DNA from 4 places in the Paenibacillus allorhizosphaerae genome. Region 2 is predicted to be linked to each of the others. Evidence: riboswitches for the same ligand, from Rfam matches in the RefSeq annotation. Region 2 holds a riboswitch; each other region holds the start of a gene.
The links. Region 2 has a riboswitch for cyclic di-GMP ahead of ACFQI7_RS27210 (copper amine oxidase N-terminal domain-containing protein). Riboswitches for the same ligand answer to the same signal wherever they lie in the genome.
Positions count from the first base shown of each region.

Region 1: it holds a riboswitch for cyclic di-GMP, as region 2 does, so the genes downstream of both, ACFQI7_RS10770 (response regulator) here and ACFQI7_RS27210 (copper amine oxidase N-terminal domain-containing protein) in region 2, are expected to answer to the same signal.
Region 3: it holds a riboswitch for cyclic di-GMP, as region 2 does, so the genes downstream of both, ACFQI7_RS25380 (bifunctional diguanylate cyclase/phosphodiesterase) here and ACFQI7_RS27210 (copper amine oxidase N-terminal domain-containing protein) in region 2, are expected to answer to the same signal.
Region 4: it holds a riboswitch for cyclic di-GMP, as region 2 does, so the genes downstream of both, ACFQI7_RS23390 (methyl-accepting chemotaxis protein) here and ACFQI7_RS27210 (copper amine oxidase N-terminal domain-containing protein) in region 2, are expected to answer to the same signal.

Region 1 covers NZ_JBHSRV010000002.1:489,705-494,157, forward strand. The annotation lists gene ACFQI7_RS10760 (ABC transporter ATP-binding protein) at 1-337, shown strand, start outside; gene ACFQI7_RS10765 (Gfo/Idh/MocA family protein) at 425-1,405, opposite strand; cyclic di-GMP riboswitch class I at 1,547-1,629, shown strand; gene ACFQI7_RS10770 (response regulator) at 1,715-2,077, shown strand; gene ACFQI7_RS10775 (metal-dependent hydrolase) at 2,221-2,910, shown strand; gene ACFQI7_RS10780 (GNAT family N-acetyltransferase) at 2,931-3,377, shown strand; gene helD (RNA polymerase recycling motor HelD) at 3,608-4,453, shown strand, end outside.
Region 2 covers NZ_JBHSRV010000009.1:192,041-196,493, reverse strand. The annotation lists gene ACFQI7_RS27220 (C40 family peptidase) at 1-94, opposite strand, end outside; gene ACFQI7_RS27215 (GNAT family N-acetyltransferase) at 529-1,743, shown strand; cyclic di-GMP riboswitch class I at 1,948-2,043, shown strand; gene ACFQI7_RS27210 (copper amine oxidase N-terminal domain-containing protein) at 2,307-4,196, shown strand; gene ACFQI7_RS27205 (copper amine oxidase N-terminal domain-containing protein) at 4,292-4,453, shown strand, end outside.
Region 3 covers NZ_JBHSRV010000008.1:119,996-124,448, reverse strand. The annotation lists gene ACFQI7_RS25395 (ABC transporter permease) at 1-12, shown strand, start outside; gene ACFQI7_RS25390 (polyamine ABC transporter substrate-binding protein) at 45-1,088, shown strand; gene ACFQI7_RS25385 (Gfo/Idh/MocA family protein) at 1,276-2,262, shown strand; cyclic di-GMP riboswitch class I at 2,386-2,470, shown strand; gene ACFQI7_RS25380 (bifunctional diguanylate cyclase/phosphodiesterase) at 2,620-4,440, shown strand.
Region 4 covers NZ_JBHSRV010000007.1:43,667-48,119, forward strand. The annotation lists gene ACFQI7_RS23385 (ABC transporter substrate-binding protein) at 1-695, opposite strand, end outside; gene ACFQI7_RS23390 (methyl-accepting chemotaxis protein) at 747-2,846, opposite strand; cyclic di-GMP riboswitch class I at 3,264-3,351, opposite strand; gene ACFQI7_RS23395 (hypothetical protein) at 3,673-3,942, opposite strand; gene ACFQI7_RS23400 (TetR family transcriptional regulator) at 4,030-4,453, opposite strand, start outside.

The sequences.
Region 1 (4,453 bases), on a different contig from region 2:
CGGCGAGCGGCAGCGGCTGGCCATCGCCAGAGCGGTGCTGAACAACCCGCGCATCCTGATCCTGGATGAAGCGACGGCGTCGCTGGATATCGAGACGGAGACGGCGATTCAGGAAGCGCTCAAGCGGGTGACCCAAAATCGTACGACGCTGGCCATTGCCCACCGGCTAACGACGCTGCGTAACGCCGATCGGCTAGTCGTGCTGGATAAAGGGCGATTGGCGGAAATCGGAAGCCATCAAGAACTGATGGAGCAGAAAGGAATTTATTACAAGCTCGTAACCGCGCAGCGCGGCATGGCCAAACCGAAAGCCGGGCAAGCGGATACGGCTGTATAGCATAGCAATAGCGAAAAAGCTGCCGGGGGCCCGGCAGCTTTTTCACCAGGAGGCGGCTGCATCGTCTTGCTGCCTCCCCGTATTCCATTACAAGTTGCGGCCGCCCGTTAAGGCGTCCATGACGCGGCTCGTTCGCATCGCGGTTTCGCCTGTGCTAGGGCAAAAGCTCTTGCCGAGCAGTTGACCCACGATCGATTGAATGAGCGGCTGTTGAATATGGGCCGGATGCTCAATGACGCACTCCTCTTCTCCTTGCTCGCGGATGAGCCGGATCGGCGTTTCCCCGAAGGTGGAGAAGACGATCCGGCCTTTGCTGCCGACGATTTCGTTGCGATCTACCCGAGAACCGGTGGTGAAACACCAGGTTCCGGTACCGTGGGCACCTGAAGCAAACGTGTAGCTGCCGGTAACGATATCTTCCGCCTCGTACAGCCCGGCTTGATTCGAGGCCGAGCCATGGGCCCGCTCAATCGGTCCCAGCAAGAAATCGAGCAGATCCAGCGTATGGCTGGCAAGATCGTAGAAGTACCCGCCGCCGGACAACTCCGGTTTAATCCGCCATGCCGTGGAGCTTCCGCTCAAGTCATGGGCGCTCGGCTTCGCCAGATGCGTGGTGATGACGGTGCGTACCTCGCCGATCGCGCCGTCGTCGAGCCACTGTTTCACCTTGAGGAACCGCGGCAGCGCGCGACGGTAATAGGCGATGAAGAGCGGTACGCCTGCTTCACGGCAAGCAGCGATCATGTCCTCGCATTCGGCGGCGTTCATCGCCATCGGTTTTTCCACGTAGACCGGCTTGCCCGCTTTTGCCGCTTCGATCGCATAATTTTTATGGAAGGCCGGCGGCGTCGCCACGTAGACGGCGTCGACCTCGGGATCGGTAATAAGCGCCTCGGCCCGGTCGTACCATTTTGGAACACCGTGCCGTTTGGCGTAATCTTCCGCAAGCGCGCCGTCCCGTCTCATGACAGCGATAAGCCGCGATCCTTCCGCTTTTTGGAAAGCGGGGCCGCTTTTGACTTCCGTCACGTTCCCGCACCCGATAATCCCCCACCTGATTTCCTTCATTATGATCATCCCTCCGATGGTTGTTGACGTACAGTATAAACTCATTATACCAGTATTAGGGAGCAATGAATGGGTTAATCTATCATTTTACTTGTATTTTCTAGAAGGGATGCTATAATACAACTGGAAAATACTTTTGTCGGTACATAAAAGCAAACTTGGTGAAAGCCAAGGACGCAAAGCTAAAGGGACTAACGTGTAAACAATGTCAGCCAGCTGCCGAAGGACATGAGGATATAAGAGATAACAGGCCTCCCTTTTGCAATTGGGGGGGCTTTTCTACGTTTAGTGGGGGGGAGCTCGGAACACGTGAAAAAAATATTAATCGTCGACGATTCATTGTTTATGAGAATGATGCTGAAAAACGTGATCCAAGAGCTCGGATACGAAACCGTTGCGGAAGGAAGCAATGGTCTGGAAGCGCTGACATTATATGAACGACACAAACCGGATTTGGTGACGCTGGATATCACGATGCCGGAGATGGACGGAATCACTGCGCTTGGCAAGCTTCGTACAATGGACCCTTCCGCAAAAATTATTATGGTGTCGGCGATGGGACAGCAGGCGCTGCTGATTCAGGCCGTAAATATGGGGGCAAGCGATTTTATCGTCAAGCCTTTCAATAAAGAGCGGGTCATGGAGGCGTTCCGCAAAGCTTTTGCCGGATGACAGCCAGGTCCGTATGTAACATGAGATTCGCCAACGATTGAATCGGCGAAATTTGGAGTTTGGCGCATTCGGATAGTACAATGGTATTAAGCTGCTTGCGCAAACATAGTATTGTGATCATTTTGGAAAGCGAGGGATTTGAATTGGAAATTTGGTATCACGGACATTCCTGCGTGCAACTAACCCATGGCGGACATTCGCTGATTATCGATCCGTTTATATCCGGGAACGGGCTGGCTGTAACCAAACCGCAGGATATCAAAGTGGAGTACGTGCTGCTGACACACGGGCATACGGATCATACGCTCGACGCGCTCCCGATTGCGAGGAACAATGACGCTACCATCGTAGCGATTCATGAGCTCGCTACGTATATGGGCTGGCAGGGGGCCAAAGCGCTCGGAATGAATCTCGGAGGCAAAGTTTCCCTTGGGTTTGCCGAAGTGCAAATGATTCAAGCGTTCCATTCCTCCAGCGTCATTGTGGACCAGGAAGGTAAAATCGTATATGCCGGAATGCCTGCCGGATTTATTATCAAGTGGGACGGGATGACGATATTGCACAGCGGCGATACAGCGTTATTCTCCGACATGAAGATGATCGGGGAACGCAATCAGGTCGATCTCGCCTTCTTGCCGATCGGCGACTTGTTCACGATGGGGCCGGAAGATGCGGTTACCGCTGCCGAATGGTTCGGTGCGAAGAAGGTCGTCCCTCTTCACTTCAACACCTTCCCGCCGATTGCGCAAAACGGAGAGCAGTTTATAAGCCGGTTGGCGGAAAAAGGTATTGGCGGCCGATCGCTTTCGCCGGGCGAAAAGATGACAATATAATCGACGATAAAGGAGCTGCTTTGGTAGTGGAAATCATCAAGGTCAAGACGGATGAGCAGCTGCAGGAAGGTTTATCCGTCCGAATCGCGGTGTTCGTGGAGGAGCAGAACGTTCCCCGCGACCTCGAAATGGACGAGTTTGACGCTTCGCCGCAGGCATGCCGGCATTTTGTTGTACGCAATGATCTCGGAGAGACGATCGCTGCCGCGCGTTGGCGGATGTACGACGGGTTGACGGCAAAACTGCAGCGGATTGCCGTGCTGAAGTCGTATCGCGGCAAGGGGATCGGGCGGATCATCATCGATGCGATGGAAGCGGATATTCGGGAAGGCGGCGTACCGGCCGTCATATTGGATGCTCAGACGCAGGCGGAAGCCTTTTATCGGAAGCTGGGCTACGAGACGATCTCGAGTGAACCGTTCTTGGATGCCGGCATATGGCATGTACGGATGAGGAAGCAATTATAGCCATCAGAAAACGGAGGGAATCCTCCGTTTTTTGTTCCGACTGCTTAGGCAAATAAAAAAAGCCCCGTTGATTTCGGCAGCTTCCGGTGGTACAATATGTTTTGGTGTCTGCATCGCATTAAAACTATCTTTGCAGTATCTTCCTACAATAATTATAGCACCATCAACCCTCATTGTCAAACGTGAAATTCGGTTGTGGATCGTCACATCATTTGAAGAGGAGCGATAGGATGAGTATTACGGAACAAGATTGGAAAGCAGAGCAGGAACGGGTACATTCGGTAACCGGAAAAATCAAGGATCGCATCGAACGGCTGGAAAGCGAGATCGGAACATCGAAAGCGGAAGTCGTCGATATCCGCAAACATTTTTGGGATGAGGTGACGGTCAACCTCAGCACGGCGGAAGATATAACCGAGACGTATTTCAGCATGAAGCAGCAGGTCGAGGTGTTGTCCGAACGGGAGCGAAGCTACCGTCACGCCGCTGAAACGCTGCGCAAGCTGAAGCGGCTTGCCGTCTCTCCATACTTCGGCAGAATCGATTTCACCGAAACTGGCATGCGGCGGCCTGAGCAAATTTATTTGGGCATCGCTTCGTTTGCCGATGATGACGGCGAAACGTACTTGATCTATGACTGGCGCGCGCCGATCTCCAGTCTTTATTACGACTACCCGCCCGGTCCGGCGGCTTACGCAACGCCTCACGGAGAGATAACCGGCGAGATGTTGTTGAAGCGGCAGTATGCCGTCCAAAACGGCGAATTGAAGCTGATGTTCGATACCGGCGTGACGATCGGTGATGAGCTGCTGAAGCAGGTGCTCAGCCGCACTTCCGATTCGCAAATGCGGACGATTGTGGCGACGATCCAGAAGGAACAAAACCGGATCATCCGCAACGACCGCAGCCGCATGCTAATCGTGCAAGGCGCCGCCGGGAGCGGAAAGACATCGGCTGCATTGCAGCGGGTCGCCTACCTGCTCTACAAGCACAGGGAACAATTAAAGGCCGATCAGATGGTGCTGTTCTCGCCGAACCCGCTGTTCAACAGCTACGTCTCCACGGTTCTTCCCGAG
Region 2 (4,453 bases):
TTTCGGTGTCGTAGGAAAAGGCAAATGCATGATATGGAATGACCGCTAGCGATACAGCGGCGCTCATCACGAGTGCGATAAGCTTTTTTTTCATTGGCGGAAGCCTCCTGTTGTTGATAAATCTACCTTTCTACCGATAATGATAGCATACGGACGAATCAAGAAAGAGTGGGAAAATATGGGTAATCCCGGATGAATAAATAATGGATGCATGCCCTAAGTACTAAAAAATATCCCTATTAATTTAATTGTTAAATAATCCAGATACCACGGAATTATATTTATGTTGTAATCTATTAGAAGCAAGTACAATGGGATCTTGTTGATTTGATGTTTTGACGCAATATGAGTCTCAGGACACGGACATAAAGACTGCGAGTGAATTGATTTCGCCCCTTGAGAATAAGTGAAATGTTACTTAAGGATTCGTTTTGCGCTAAGGCCGTTTCGATGGTCGCGCGTGGTAATTTTTACGCCGCTTTGGTACAATCGACGAAGAAACTGATGAGGATGGAGGGGGGAACGGCCATGAGCCATTTGCAGCAACAAGAAGTGAACGAGGCGGCATCCGTAGAAATCAGGCCGATTCCGGAGGAGCATTTTCCGGATACATTAAATCTTTGGTCGTTCGCTTTTCAGATGACGTACACTCCGGAAGATATTGAGCGTCGTAAATTGGATATGCGCGATTACGAGCTTTTGGGTGCCTATGTGGAAGACCGGCTTGCCGCGGCTATGAACATTTTGGATCTGAAGACGTGGATCCAGGGAAAAGCGTTCGACATGGGCGGCATTGCCAGTGTGGCGACATGGCCCGAATACCGGCGCGGCGGTCTGGTCAAGAGGCTGCTCGATAATGCGCTGCACTCCATGCGGGACAAGGGACAAACGGTTTCGTTCCTGCATCCGTTTCAATTCGGCTTTTACCGGAGATTCGGCTGGGAGACATACGCAGAGTACAAAACATATGAAATCCCCACCGCGCTTATGCCGAAACTGTCACCGCAACCGGGCCGGATCGTTCGTTCATCGCCAGACGCAGGCTTGCTGAATCCGTTGTATGAAGCCTATGCCTCCCGGTATAACGGCAGTTTGGTTCGAAGCGAGAAATGGTGGAAGGACCGCATATTCGGTAGGAGACAGGGAGAGATTGCCGTTTATTACGATGAAGCGGGACAGCCGGGCGGCTACGTGCATTATCAGGTGAAGGACCGGGTATGCACGGTGCATGAGCTTGTAGCGCTGCATCACGGAGCCCGGCTCGCCTTATGGCGTTTTCTGGCCGATCACGACTCAATGATCGATAAGTTGAAGCTGAACGCGCCTGCGGATGACCGGCTGCCGTTCTTATTGGATAATCCGCGGATCAAACAAGAGCTGGTACCGTATTTCATGGCGCGAATCGTGGATGTCTCCGGATTTTTGGAGAAATATCCTTTCGTCTCCGGAGTGGAAGACTGCGTACGTTTGGAAATCAATGATGCCCAAGCGGCATGGAACAACGGCACGTTTCTGTTGAAAATCGATGAATCCGGAACCGCCAAAGTAGAAACGGGGGGACCGGAGACTGGGGAACATCCTGTGCTCAGCTGCGACATTCAGACGCTGACGGCGATGATGCTGAGCTACCAAAGGCCGGCGTTCCTGCATGAAATCGGCAGACTGCAGGGGCAAGAGGATGCGCTCGACGCGTTAGAACGGCTGATTCCTTGCCGGCAAACGTATTTGCCGGACTTCTTTTAAGCGGCGACATAATTATGTTTTAACCCTCGCTCGATCTGCATCCAGATGCCGGGGGTTTTTTGTTTACTAGTTTCCTGATATTTATTTTTCTGTTTAGAACAAACTATATGAAATATTTTGCCAATTGAAGCAGGATATTGTTTCAATGTGTCGAATTCATAGGTCTACATACCTATGATATAGGACTGTCAGAGAACAAGTGAACTGAAACAACGGCAAACCTCTCGAAAGGGTGGGACGCAAAGCCACGGGCCTAAACTCCAAGAATCGTATCTGGGGTACGGTAGCCGGGTTGCCAGGATTGGCTTGTTTTTTTGCTGCTTATTTTTAGCAACAATTATCCGTGAACCTCACGTACAGCAACTACGATAAGCATACCGACTTGTTTTTGCCAGAGGGACTAGATCCGCAAACGATCAAAGGATGCTATGCACTAAAGCGAGGAGCGTGAAATGGGAACGATGGAAATACGATGGTTTCGAAGGCTCGGTATATTTGGCTTAATAGCAATGGTTTTGACTAGCGGTGCAGTCCCTGCAAGTGCGGAGGGGGCAGGCACTCGCTTGACTTCTGAATCGGATCAGGTGCTGCCCATGCAGCTGTATCATGCGGGAGGTGCGTCGGTGAAACAGCAGCCAGTCTTCCGCTCCAACGGCGAATACGAGTGGAAGTGGATGAATCGAGGGAATGCCGCCGGGCAAAGAAATTTGCTTTCGGATGGAAACGGAACGTTCTACTACTATGATTACAGCAATATCATTCATGCGATCGGTCCGAATAATGAACTCAAGTGGATGTCGGTGCCACTGAAAAATGAGATCGTAAGCATGTGGTTAACCAATAATGGCAATATCATCGTTCGGGCGCAAGTCACGAAATCGACTGTTCACGTGATCGGAAAAGACGAAATACCGGCAAAATCCGATCATGTGCTTCTTTTGAATCGGGATGGTCAGACGCTTCTGGATATTACGTTAATCAACCCGAATGATAATTTTTTATTTTCGATTAATGACCATAACCGGATTGTTCTTTTGACCTTGGAAGGTATTGTAAGTTACGATTTATATGGACATAAACAATGGACTTACAGAGACGAGATCAAAATCAGCAAGGACAAGCTGGGACAAATTTTTACTAATGTAATGAGTTTTGAACTTAAAGCCGGCGGTATGGTAACGCTGTTGACTCGGGAAGGGCAATATATCACGATCGATTCGAAAGGACAACGGGTGTCTGCCGTTAAGGCTGTCCAAAAAACTATAAAAATTGGCGGAACAAATTACATCATGCTGCAAGGCGAAGACGGATTGTATTGGCAAGGGGACAAGCGTTTGACCGAAGAGGAGTTTAGAGCTGAGATTGAAAACCGGCCCCCAAGACCGAAACAGACAGTGCGTACCGTTGTATGGTCCGGTAGAAGCTATTCGAACACATCGGAGGACAATGCTCTGGTCGCCAAGGATCAGGAAGGGAATATATTGTGGACATATTTTACTCCCGATTCACAGTACGGATATCCCACGAATATCGTTTGTAACGAAAACGGAGACGTATATTTTACCGATTTCGGCGGCAATATCTACGGGTTGGATGCTCAGGGGAACGAATTGTTCCGTTTAATTCGCAATAACAAGAGCCTGACCTCAAGCGAACTTGCGGTGACGCCGGACGGCGGGTTACTTGGGAGAACCGGTGAGATCGGAATGTTCCGCATTGGGAAGCGAAGTATCGGGGTGTCGGTCAATGGCGAATCCGTATCGTTTGAACAACAACCGCTGCTGATGAACGGTACGACGATGGTGCCTTTTAGGCCGGTGTTTGAGAAGCTTGGGTTGCACGTGGACTGGAACGAGACTACCCGAACGATCCAAGGGTCGAAAGAGGGGATGGATATTCGGCTGGAGTTGGGTCAAACCGAGGTGACAGTCAATGGAGAGCGTACGGTGTTATCCGCTGCTCCGGAAATCATCAACGGTACGACATACGTTCCGCTACGATTTGTAGGCGAGGCATTGAAGCTTCAAGTGGAGTGGGATGGTATGAACCGGGAAGTGCGAATCGGTTCCCCTGACCAATTGGCGAAACAGGCTGTCGTTCGTTTCATGAAGCATGTAGAACAAGGCGATGATTTTAAAGCAACGGCTGATTTAAGCGACTCAAGCCAATCGATTAATGAGCGTGTGCCAGCACTGGCCCCGTTTTTTAAACGAAAGCAATGGATGAGCGATATTCAATCGATGACCGCCGTTGAAAGTAGTGAAGATACGATCATCGTGAACACGATTCAACGGGATCGGAGCTACAATTTTGAAGAAATACGCGAACAAGTTCAGAATCACTGGTATCAAGTCAAGCGGACCCCGGACGGACAGTGGAAACTGGAGGACGCGGATCTTTTTCAACGCGAAACGATATTTCAGGAGGAACATGAACATGAACATGAAAAGTAAGGATCACGGAAAATCCTTTTTCGATGGATTTAAAGAATGGAGAAAGTTCGATTCGAGCGGTAACTTAAAACGACGAGCAAAGGAATGAGATAAATATGTTCAAAAAACTGTTATCTGTTTTATTAACCGTAAATCTAGTATTTTTTATTATCTTACCTACCGCGTTTGCGGAACAATCGGATCCGGGAATTATACTTTATCTGGATGGAACTAAGATCACGTTTGATGAAAAACCGCAAATCGCGGGTGGGACTACT
Region 3 (4,453 bases), on a different contig from region 2:
CGGAGATCATAATATTTTAGTCCAAGGAAAGGGGTCTTCATGCGATGAAACGTTACGCAAGTTTGCTGGTCTGCCTGCTGCTCGCGCTCACCGTATTTTCCGGCTGTTCTTTAAAGGAGGAGCTGCGCATTTACAGCTGGGCGGACAATTTCGACGAGGAAGTATTGAAAGAGTTTGAGAAAAAATTTAACGTCAAAGTGCGCTACGATACGTTTTCGAACAACGAAGAACTGCTTGCGAAGCTGCAGGCAGGGGGTTCCAAGTACGACCTGATCCAGCCTTCCGATTACATGGTGGCGACGATGATCAAGCTCGGGCTGCTCGAAGAGCTGAATAAGGACAATATCCCCAATGCGAAAAACATCGCCGCGAACATGCAAAACCTGCCCTTCGATCCCGGCAACAAGTATTCGCTGGTTTACACGTCGGGCGTAACCGGCATCGCATACAACAAAAAGTTCGTCAAAGATCCGGTTCAAAGCTGGGCCGATCTGTGGAAGCCGCAGTATAAAGGCAAAGTCATCCTGCTGGACGACCAAAAGGAAGTCATCGGCATGGGGCTGAAAAAGAACGGGTTCTCCAACAGCACGAAAGATGAAAAGCAGCTGCAAGCGGCCGTTGCCGATCTGAAAAATTTGCTGCCGAACGTGCTCGCCTTCGATACCGATAACATCAAGCAAAAATTTATCGCCGAGGAAGCTTGGATCGGTACGGTCTGGTCCGGAGATGCGGCCAAAATCGTCAGCGAAGGAAAAAACATCGATCTCGGATTCGTCGTTCCGAAGGAGGGCGCGCTCATCTTCGCGGATAATTACGCGATCCCGAAAGGGGCGAAAAATAAGTCGCTCGCCGAAAAATTCATCAACTACATGTTCGAGCCGGAAGTGAGCGCCAAAAACTACGAGTCGATCGGCTACAGCGATCCGAACGAGAAAGCGCAAGCGCTGCACAGCAAAGAATTCCGCAGCATCCCGATGCTGAACTTGACCGCCGATCAGCTCAAGCAAACGGAGTGGATCAAGGACACCGGCGAGCAGGCTAAAGTATACGACCGCTTGTGGACCGAGTTGAAAGCGGGCAAAAAGTAACCGAACGCAGGCACAAGCGCTGGCAGCTATTTGCGTCGGTGCATCATAGCACAGCAACCGAACTGTCGGAATGGGGAAGCGAAAGCTTCTTCGTTCCGACATGAAAAACATCTCTTCGTTTGGTAAAGTGAGAGTATTCCGCTGCCATACAAGGGGTGTTTTTCAATTTAGAGATGGGGGATTGCCAATGATACGGTTTGGGGTTATCGGAACGAACTGGATTACTGAGAAATTTATTGAAGCGGCTCGCGAGTCGGAACACTTTGCACTGACCGCCGTCTACTCGCGCACGGAGGAGAAGGCTCGCGCATTCGGGGAGGCATGGGATATTCCGCACCGTTTTACGGATCTGGAGCGCATGGCAGAAAGTCATGAGCTGGACGCCGTATATATCGCCAGCCCTAACGCTTTTCATGCGAAGCAGGCGATCATCTGCATGAATCGCGGGAAGCACGTACTGTGTGAAAAACCGTTCGCTTCCAATGCACGCGAAGTGCAGGACATGATCGCGGCTGCCGTAAACAACCGTGTTCTGCTCATGGAGGCTTTAAAGTCTACGACGGTTCCCCAGTTTCAGGCGATCCGCGACCACTTGCCGAAAATCGGACGCGTGCGGCGCTATGTTGCGAGCTATTGCAAATATTCGTCCCGGTACGACGCTTACAAGCAAGGAAAAGTACTGAACGCGTTCAATCCAGAATTATCCAACGGCTCCTTGATGGATCTCGGAATTTATTGCATTTATCCTATGGCGGCTTTGTTCGGGAAACCGGAGCGGATTCAGGCGAGCGGCATCCTTCTGGACTCCGGAGTGGACGGGGAAGGAAGTCTGATTCTAAAGTACCGGGACATGGAGGCCGTCGTCATGCACTCGAAAATTTCAAATTCAGATTTGCCTGCCGAAATCCAGGGTGAGGAAGGAACGATGGTGATCGATAAAATCAATGATCCGGGCCATGTCCATATTCGCTATAAAGACGGAAGGGTCGAGAGTGTAGTGGAACCAGACACTACCAACGCAATGTCGCATGAGGTGAGGGAATTTATCGGGTTACTGCAAAAAGGCTGCGTCGAATCTACTATGAACTCTCATGCCGTCTCCTTGACGGCGATGGAAATCATGGATGAGGCGAGAAAGCAAATCGGCCTGCGGTTTCCGGCGGATCCGGCATAAGAGGAGCAAAAAAACGCAAAATTTTATATTTACTGTCGAATTATGTAAGTGTATAATAAGTGATGCATATGAATCTAAGCGACTAGGTCAATATAACTACTGATCGTTTCTTTGAAATGTTCTAACGACAAAGGGCAAACCCATTGAAAAGTGGGGACGCAAAGCTGCGGGTCTAAAGCGGGATCGCTACGACAGCCGGGTTGCCGAATTAGGAAGGGATCGCTACGATCAAATCCAGTCTTATTCGGACTGGATTTTTTTTATTTCTCGTGGGAGGGATATTGACGAAAAGCAGACCGATGACGAAGGATCGTCAGCGATGAACATCCAAATAAACGGACAGGAGGATGCCGACTCATGATAAAGGGCCACCAAGAAGTATTGGAAATGATGGTGAACGGACGGCCTTTATCCGACATATTACATAAGCTGATCAGAATCGTAGAAACGATATTTGCAGACAAGATTTGTTCCATTCATCTGGTGGATGAAACCGGGGAGATGCTGCAGCTGGCCGCCGCACCGAGTCTGCCGGGTGAATACAGCCGATCCATCGACGTTGTGAAGATCGGCCCGGGAAGAGGGGCGTGCGGATCGGCGGCATGGCACAAAAAAACGGTGATCGTATCGAATTTATGGTCCGATCCCGCCTGCCGTCCGTGGAGGGATATAGCGCGACGGCTCGACATAAGGTCCTGCTGGTCGTTGCCGGTATTATCCGCGTCGAATAAGGTGCTTGGCACATTCGCCGTATACTCCAGACACGTGTGTACGCCGAACAAAGAAAATGTAAAAGTGGTCGAGATGCTGTCATTTTTGCTCGGAGAAATTATAGAGAAATATCATGCCGGCCTAAAGATGGAACGTCTTGCCTATCTGGATCCTTTGACCAGCCTTCCCAACCGGCGTTATTTCATTGAACGGCTGGAGCAGGCATTGACGGCGGCTGAGTCGGAGCGTTCCAAAGTCGGCGTCCTTTTTTTGGGATTGGACTGGTTTAAACCGATCAACGATACGTTCGGCCATGAAATGGGAGATCGGGTATTGCAGGTCGTTTCCCGTAAAATCCGGGAGGCACTGCCGCAAACGAAGGTGCTCGCTCGAATGGACGGGGACGAATTTGCGGTGCTCTCCCGGATCGACCGAATAGAAGAGGCGGAGTTGCTTTGCAAACAGCTGCTGCGCATTATGGAAGAACCGCTTTATTACGCCGGGCATTTGTTCCACATCAGCGCGAGCATCGGGATCAGCCTGTTTCCGGACCATGGCGGCCGGGCGGAGGATTTAATTCAACATGCGGATATCGCGATGTGTCAGGTTAAATCAAGGGGCAAAAAGGATTACGGTTTGTACGAGCCGAAAATGAGCGAAAAAATATATAAAAATTTCATGATGGTCAGCGACTTCAACCGCGCGCTCAGGGAAAATGAATTCGTGCTGCATTACCAACCCCGGTATCATACGGGGACGAGTAAAATTCAATGCGTCGAGGCGTTGATCCGCTGGGATCATCCGGAGAGCGGCACCATCTCTCCGCTCGAATTTATACCGCTTGCGGAGGAGACCGGCTTTATTATTCCACTCGGCAAATGGGTGTTAAGAGAGGCTTGCCGGCAAAACAAAGCTTGGCAGGACCAAGGATTGCCCCCGGTGCGCGTCGCGGTCAATTGTTCGTCCAGACAGCTGCAGCAGGATGATTTCATTCCGATGATCAAGGAAGTGATCGCACAAACCCGTCTGAGCCCGGAATGGCTGGAGATTGAAATAACGGAAAGCGGCTTGATGCGGTCGGAACATACGAACATCGTGAAATTGCGGGAACTTCGCAGCTTGGGCATCCATATTTCGATCGACGATTTCGGGACAGGCTACTCTTCTTTGAATTATTTGATGCAGTTCGATGTACATGCGCTCAAAATCGATCGGCGATTCGTCCAGCAAATACCGAATGCGGTCATAGCGAATACGATCATTTCCTTATGCCGCAGCCTGGGACTCAATGTCATTGCCGAGGGAGTGGAAACGGTCGAGCAGTACGAATATCTCAGACGGTACGGCTGCGATGAGGTGCAGGGCTTTTTATTCGGCAAGCCGCTCCCGGCCAAGACATTCGAAATGCTGCTTCGTAAGAATGAGATTCTTGTACGGAATACGTCTATCAACGCGGTTCAAAGTTAAATTCAAATTTTTT
Region 4 (4,453 bases), on a different contig from region 2:
CGCGGATAGTCCGGAATCACGTCGGACGCATAAGCCAACACCTTGATGCCGTCGGAAGCGGCGTTCACCACGTAGTCGCTGTTTGCCGCCGTCGCGTCCAGCTTGCCGGCTACGAGTGCTTGGTAACGTTGAGCGTCTGCTCCTGCATTGACGATCGTAACCGAATTGACATCGATTCCTTTTGCTTTCAACATCGCTTTGGCCGACATCTCCGGCATCGAACCCGGAGCGGAAGTACCGACGGTTTTCCCTTTCAAATCATCAAAGCTTTTGATGTTGCTTTTTACGTACAGCACGAACGGGTTGACCGATAACGTGGAGCCGATCACTTTGAGCTTCGCGCCTTGCTGTACGGCCGTGAGTGCCGAAGCCGGGTTCGCTTCCATCGAATCGATTTGGTCGGCGACGAGCGCCTGCAGCATCGTAACGTCGCTCTCAAACTCCATGTATTCGATATTGACGCCGTGCTTTTTGAAGAAGTTTTTCTCTTTCGCCATCAGCTGGTACGATGCGTCGCCTCTGGCTTTAACGATCCCGTGCTTCCACTTGACCAATTCCTGCTGATTCTGCGCTTCCCCTTTGCCGTCCTTCCCGCCTGATGCCGGCGTCGCTTTTCCACCGCAGCCCGTTAAGGCCAGAGCCATGACGAGCAGCCCAGTCACCCAAATTCGTTTTGTACCTCTCCATCCCAACATCAATAAGTCCCTCCCAATCGTTACTTTGGATCTTTTATATAAATCCTGCTCCTACACTTTAAAACGCCCCATATCGGTTTGCAGACTCATCGCAAGCTCATTGAGCTTCCGTGAATACGATTGAATGGTTTCGGCGGATTTCAACTGAACGGAAACCGAAGAGTTGGCGTCCGATGCCTTATCTCTGGCGACTCCGGCGATATCCACCATCTCCTCAAGCGATGCGGAAACTTCCTGGGAGCCTGCCGACATTTCTTCCGCTGCTGCGGAAATTTCCTGAATTTGCTCCGCGACTTCCTGTACGGATTCCAAAATATGACGGAATGAAGCTTCCGTCTCTTTCATCATGTTGGAACCGATATTGACATCCTCTACGCCCTGATTCATGGCTTGTACCGCTTGGTTGACGCTGTCTTGAATGTCCTTGATCAATCCGTCGATGCTTTGCGCCTGGTCTTTGCTTGCGTTCGCCAGCTTCTTCACTTCTGCGGCTACAACGGCAAAGCCGCTGCCGTGTTCGCCCGCTCTGGCCGCCTCGATCGAAGCGTTCAGGGCAAGCAGATTCGTCTGATTCGCGATTTCGCTGATCATTCCTACGATTTGGCCGATCTCGCTGGACCGCTGCCCTAACGTATGGACGATTTGCGCCGCCAATTGCACGGTTTGATGAATCGAATCGATCTGACCAATTGCCGATTGCACGAGCGTATTCCCGTTCTCCGCTCTTGTGGACGCCACGATGGCGGCCTCCGATACGGTCGAAGAGGATTCCGCAATGCGCTGAATGCCGGCAGCCATTTCGACCATGGCCGTGGACGATTGCTGCGCCGCCTCCGATTGCGTATACGATCCTTGGGCAATGTCCCCGATCACCTGGTTGAAGTGTTCCGTCGAAGCCGCCGATTGGTTCGAGGTTTCGAGCAGGATCGTGGATGACTCCGCCACCTGGTCGACGACCTTCTTGTTCATCGTAATCAGCTTCTCGAGAGAGGCCGCCATTTCGTTGAACGACTGGGCGATGTAGCTCATCTCATCCTTGGTCTGAAGCCGGATTTGCGTACGCAGATCCCCGGCCGCAAGCGTCGCCGACGCTTCCGACAACTGACGAATGGATCGGATCACCGAGATGTAGAACCCGGAGAACAAATAAACGGATAAGACGATCACGAATACTACCAGCAGCATGACCCACACGATCGTGCTCCGGTTGCTGTCCATCCGCTCCTTCGTTATTTCGTCAAGCGTCGCCGAAAGCGCGCTCAGCAAAGCGGCATTCGCCTCTTCCGTCTTGGAAACGACGATGTCGAATTCGGATTTTTGGCTCATCATTTCGGCAGCGTTGAGCATTTTGGTCCCAACCAGATCGGAAAATGCGTTGGATGCCGAAATCGCTTGTTCCGTCGGCTTTTGAAGCCGCTCTGCGTACTCCGGATTTGCCCGGAAAAACGTATCCATGGAAGTTTGCAAAGCGTTCATTCGCGACTTCACGGAGGCTGTGCGCAGCCATAACTTCTCATCCTCCGTCAAAGAGCCTCGCGCTAATACGTCGGGACCGATGCTTTTCATCACCGAGGTATTGTTCGTTTGCGGAAGCATTTGGCTGGCATACGCGTTAAAGAGGTAAGAGGTTCCTTCATAGCTGTCGAAGTTGACATTCGAAGCGTCGCCGACCGCCGTAATCAGGTTGTTAAGCTCCGTCATGAGCACGGCGTACAGATCTACAATTTCTTTCTTATCCTTAAGCGCCGCCTCTTTCAACTTGGCGTGCTGCTCCAGCACCTTCTCCAACTTTTCACCCGTAGCGGCTCCGCTGCTATACTTGCGCTCGCTCACGGATAGTTCGTCAATCGCCGCAGCCAAACGTTTCTTTGCCTCATCCGCTTTGCTCGCATCCGATGACAGTAACGCTTCGCGGGAGGATATCGTTTCATTTACCGCCAGTTGAATCGACTTCACATAGCTCAGTCCCCGCCCTACTTCGGATCCAAGGCGGATTTGCTCCATAATCTGCTTGCTTAACAGCAGGCTGATGACAATGGCCGGAATGATCAAAAACAGACCGATCAACGCAAACTTCAAGGAAAATTTTAGTCTGTTCATGGCAAAGACTACCGGTTGAAAAATCGTCGTCAGCAGCTTGAAAGATTTCATAAATGCTCGTCCTCTCATCTCTTGTTCCAACCCACGCCGCACCGAAGTTATGTAGTAACTTGAGTGAACTCCGCTGCTGTTGTGGTGCCCTTGTCTATCAAGGTCCTCCGGTCATTGAATCTATCAGGCTTGAAGAAACCGACGGGGAGACGTGGCACAAGCTTTTCTTCTAATCTGGTTCTGTCGAAACATGGTGACTACAACGGCAAGACGATTGACATCGTTCTGCAAAATCCAACATAAATTTTACCGTTCACTTGCGAAACCCTATCATTGCCGTAACTTCATGTCTGCTTTTATATCACTCTTGCAGCAATAGCGAAAAAGCGATGCAGCATTTTTTCAAAAATATGCATGATAAAGAACCATCCGGGTCAACAACGGACAGATTCAGCAACGATCATTCGTCCTACCTCCTTTGGAAACCCAGCCGCCATAGAAAAATTGATCCTTTAGGCCTGTGGCTTTGCGTCCCCTTCTTTCGAAGAGTCTGCCTTTATCAGTAAAGTAGTTAGTCATTATTCCTCATTACCATAACACAGCAATTTACAACAATCAACATCTTTTGCAATATTTAGGGCACTTCAAATAAAAGTTGTCCTACGAAAGAACTACTCAATTCGCTGATACGATTAAGCTCGTGCAAATTATGACGAATTAGCGAACACGGTCGCTACGACCGTAGCGGAGGAAGAAAACCGGGGCAACCAAGTTTGATATATTGGGAATAACATATGATAGATTCCAGTATAACCCATTTGGGAGAGTTTGCCAACCAAAAAAAGCCAGGTTGGCCGGAACCTGGCTTTTTCCTCGTTTATTGGGTTTACCAAACGCGCCTTATGCCGCGGGTTGAGGACGGCTTTTTCTTTTTGGCACGGGCCGTATGAACTTGCCCTTGCCTGCTGCGGCCTTCGCTCGTTCGTACCGGCCCGGAATTTCCCGCTTTCGCGTCGGCCAGCAGTTTGGCGACCTGCTTCACCATTGGAGACATTTGCTCCGCCGACTGATAGATGGCATTCACTTTATCAATAGCGGTAATAATCTCATCCAGACTTTCGTTGACGCTGCGGATCATCATTGGAAATCGATTCATGATACGGATCACCCTTTGGAAGCTAGTTAATGTATATTATGCAATTTCCAGGGCGGGCGGTGTGGGCGGATGTCCCCTATCCGTCCGTTATGTTTCCTGTTCTTTGACCTCCAGCGCTTTGAAAATAAAATCGACGGCATGATCCGCCATCCATTGCGGATTCGACTCCGTTACGGACATGATCGGTTCGAAATGCGGAAATTTTTTATGCCCCAGCGCGACCCCGATAATGAACATGAACGTGTGATCCAACGATTCGAACCGGAAAACGCCTTCACGTCTGCCTTTCTCCAGCAGCTCGCGCACCTTTTCCCATACGGGGAACGTGATGGCGCGTATCGTATCCGACCGGGGGCTTCTGCGAATCATTTCCTGCTGTATGATGCCGCTAAGCTCCGTATCCGTCATGCTGAAAAGGATGATTTCCTTCACGATCAGCCGTAAGCCCTCTACAGGTTGGTTAAGCGTTTCCTCATATTGCTGCATCCGCCGGCCCGGGAAAAAGTAGTCG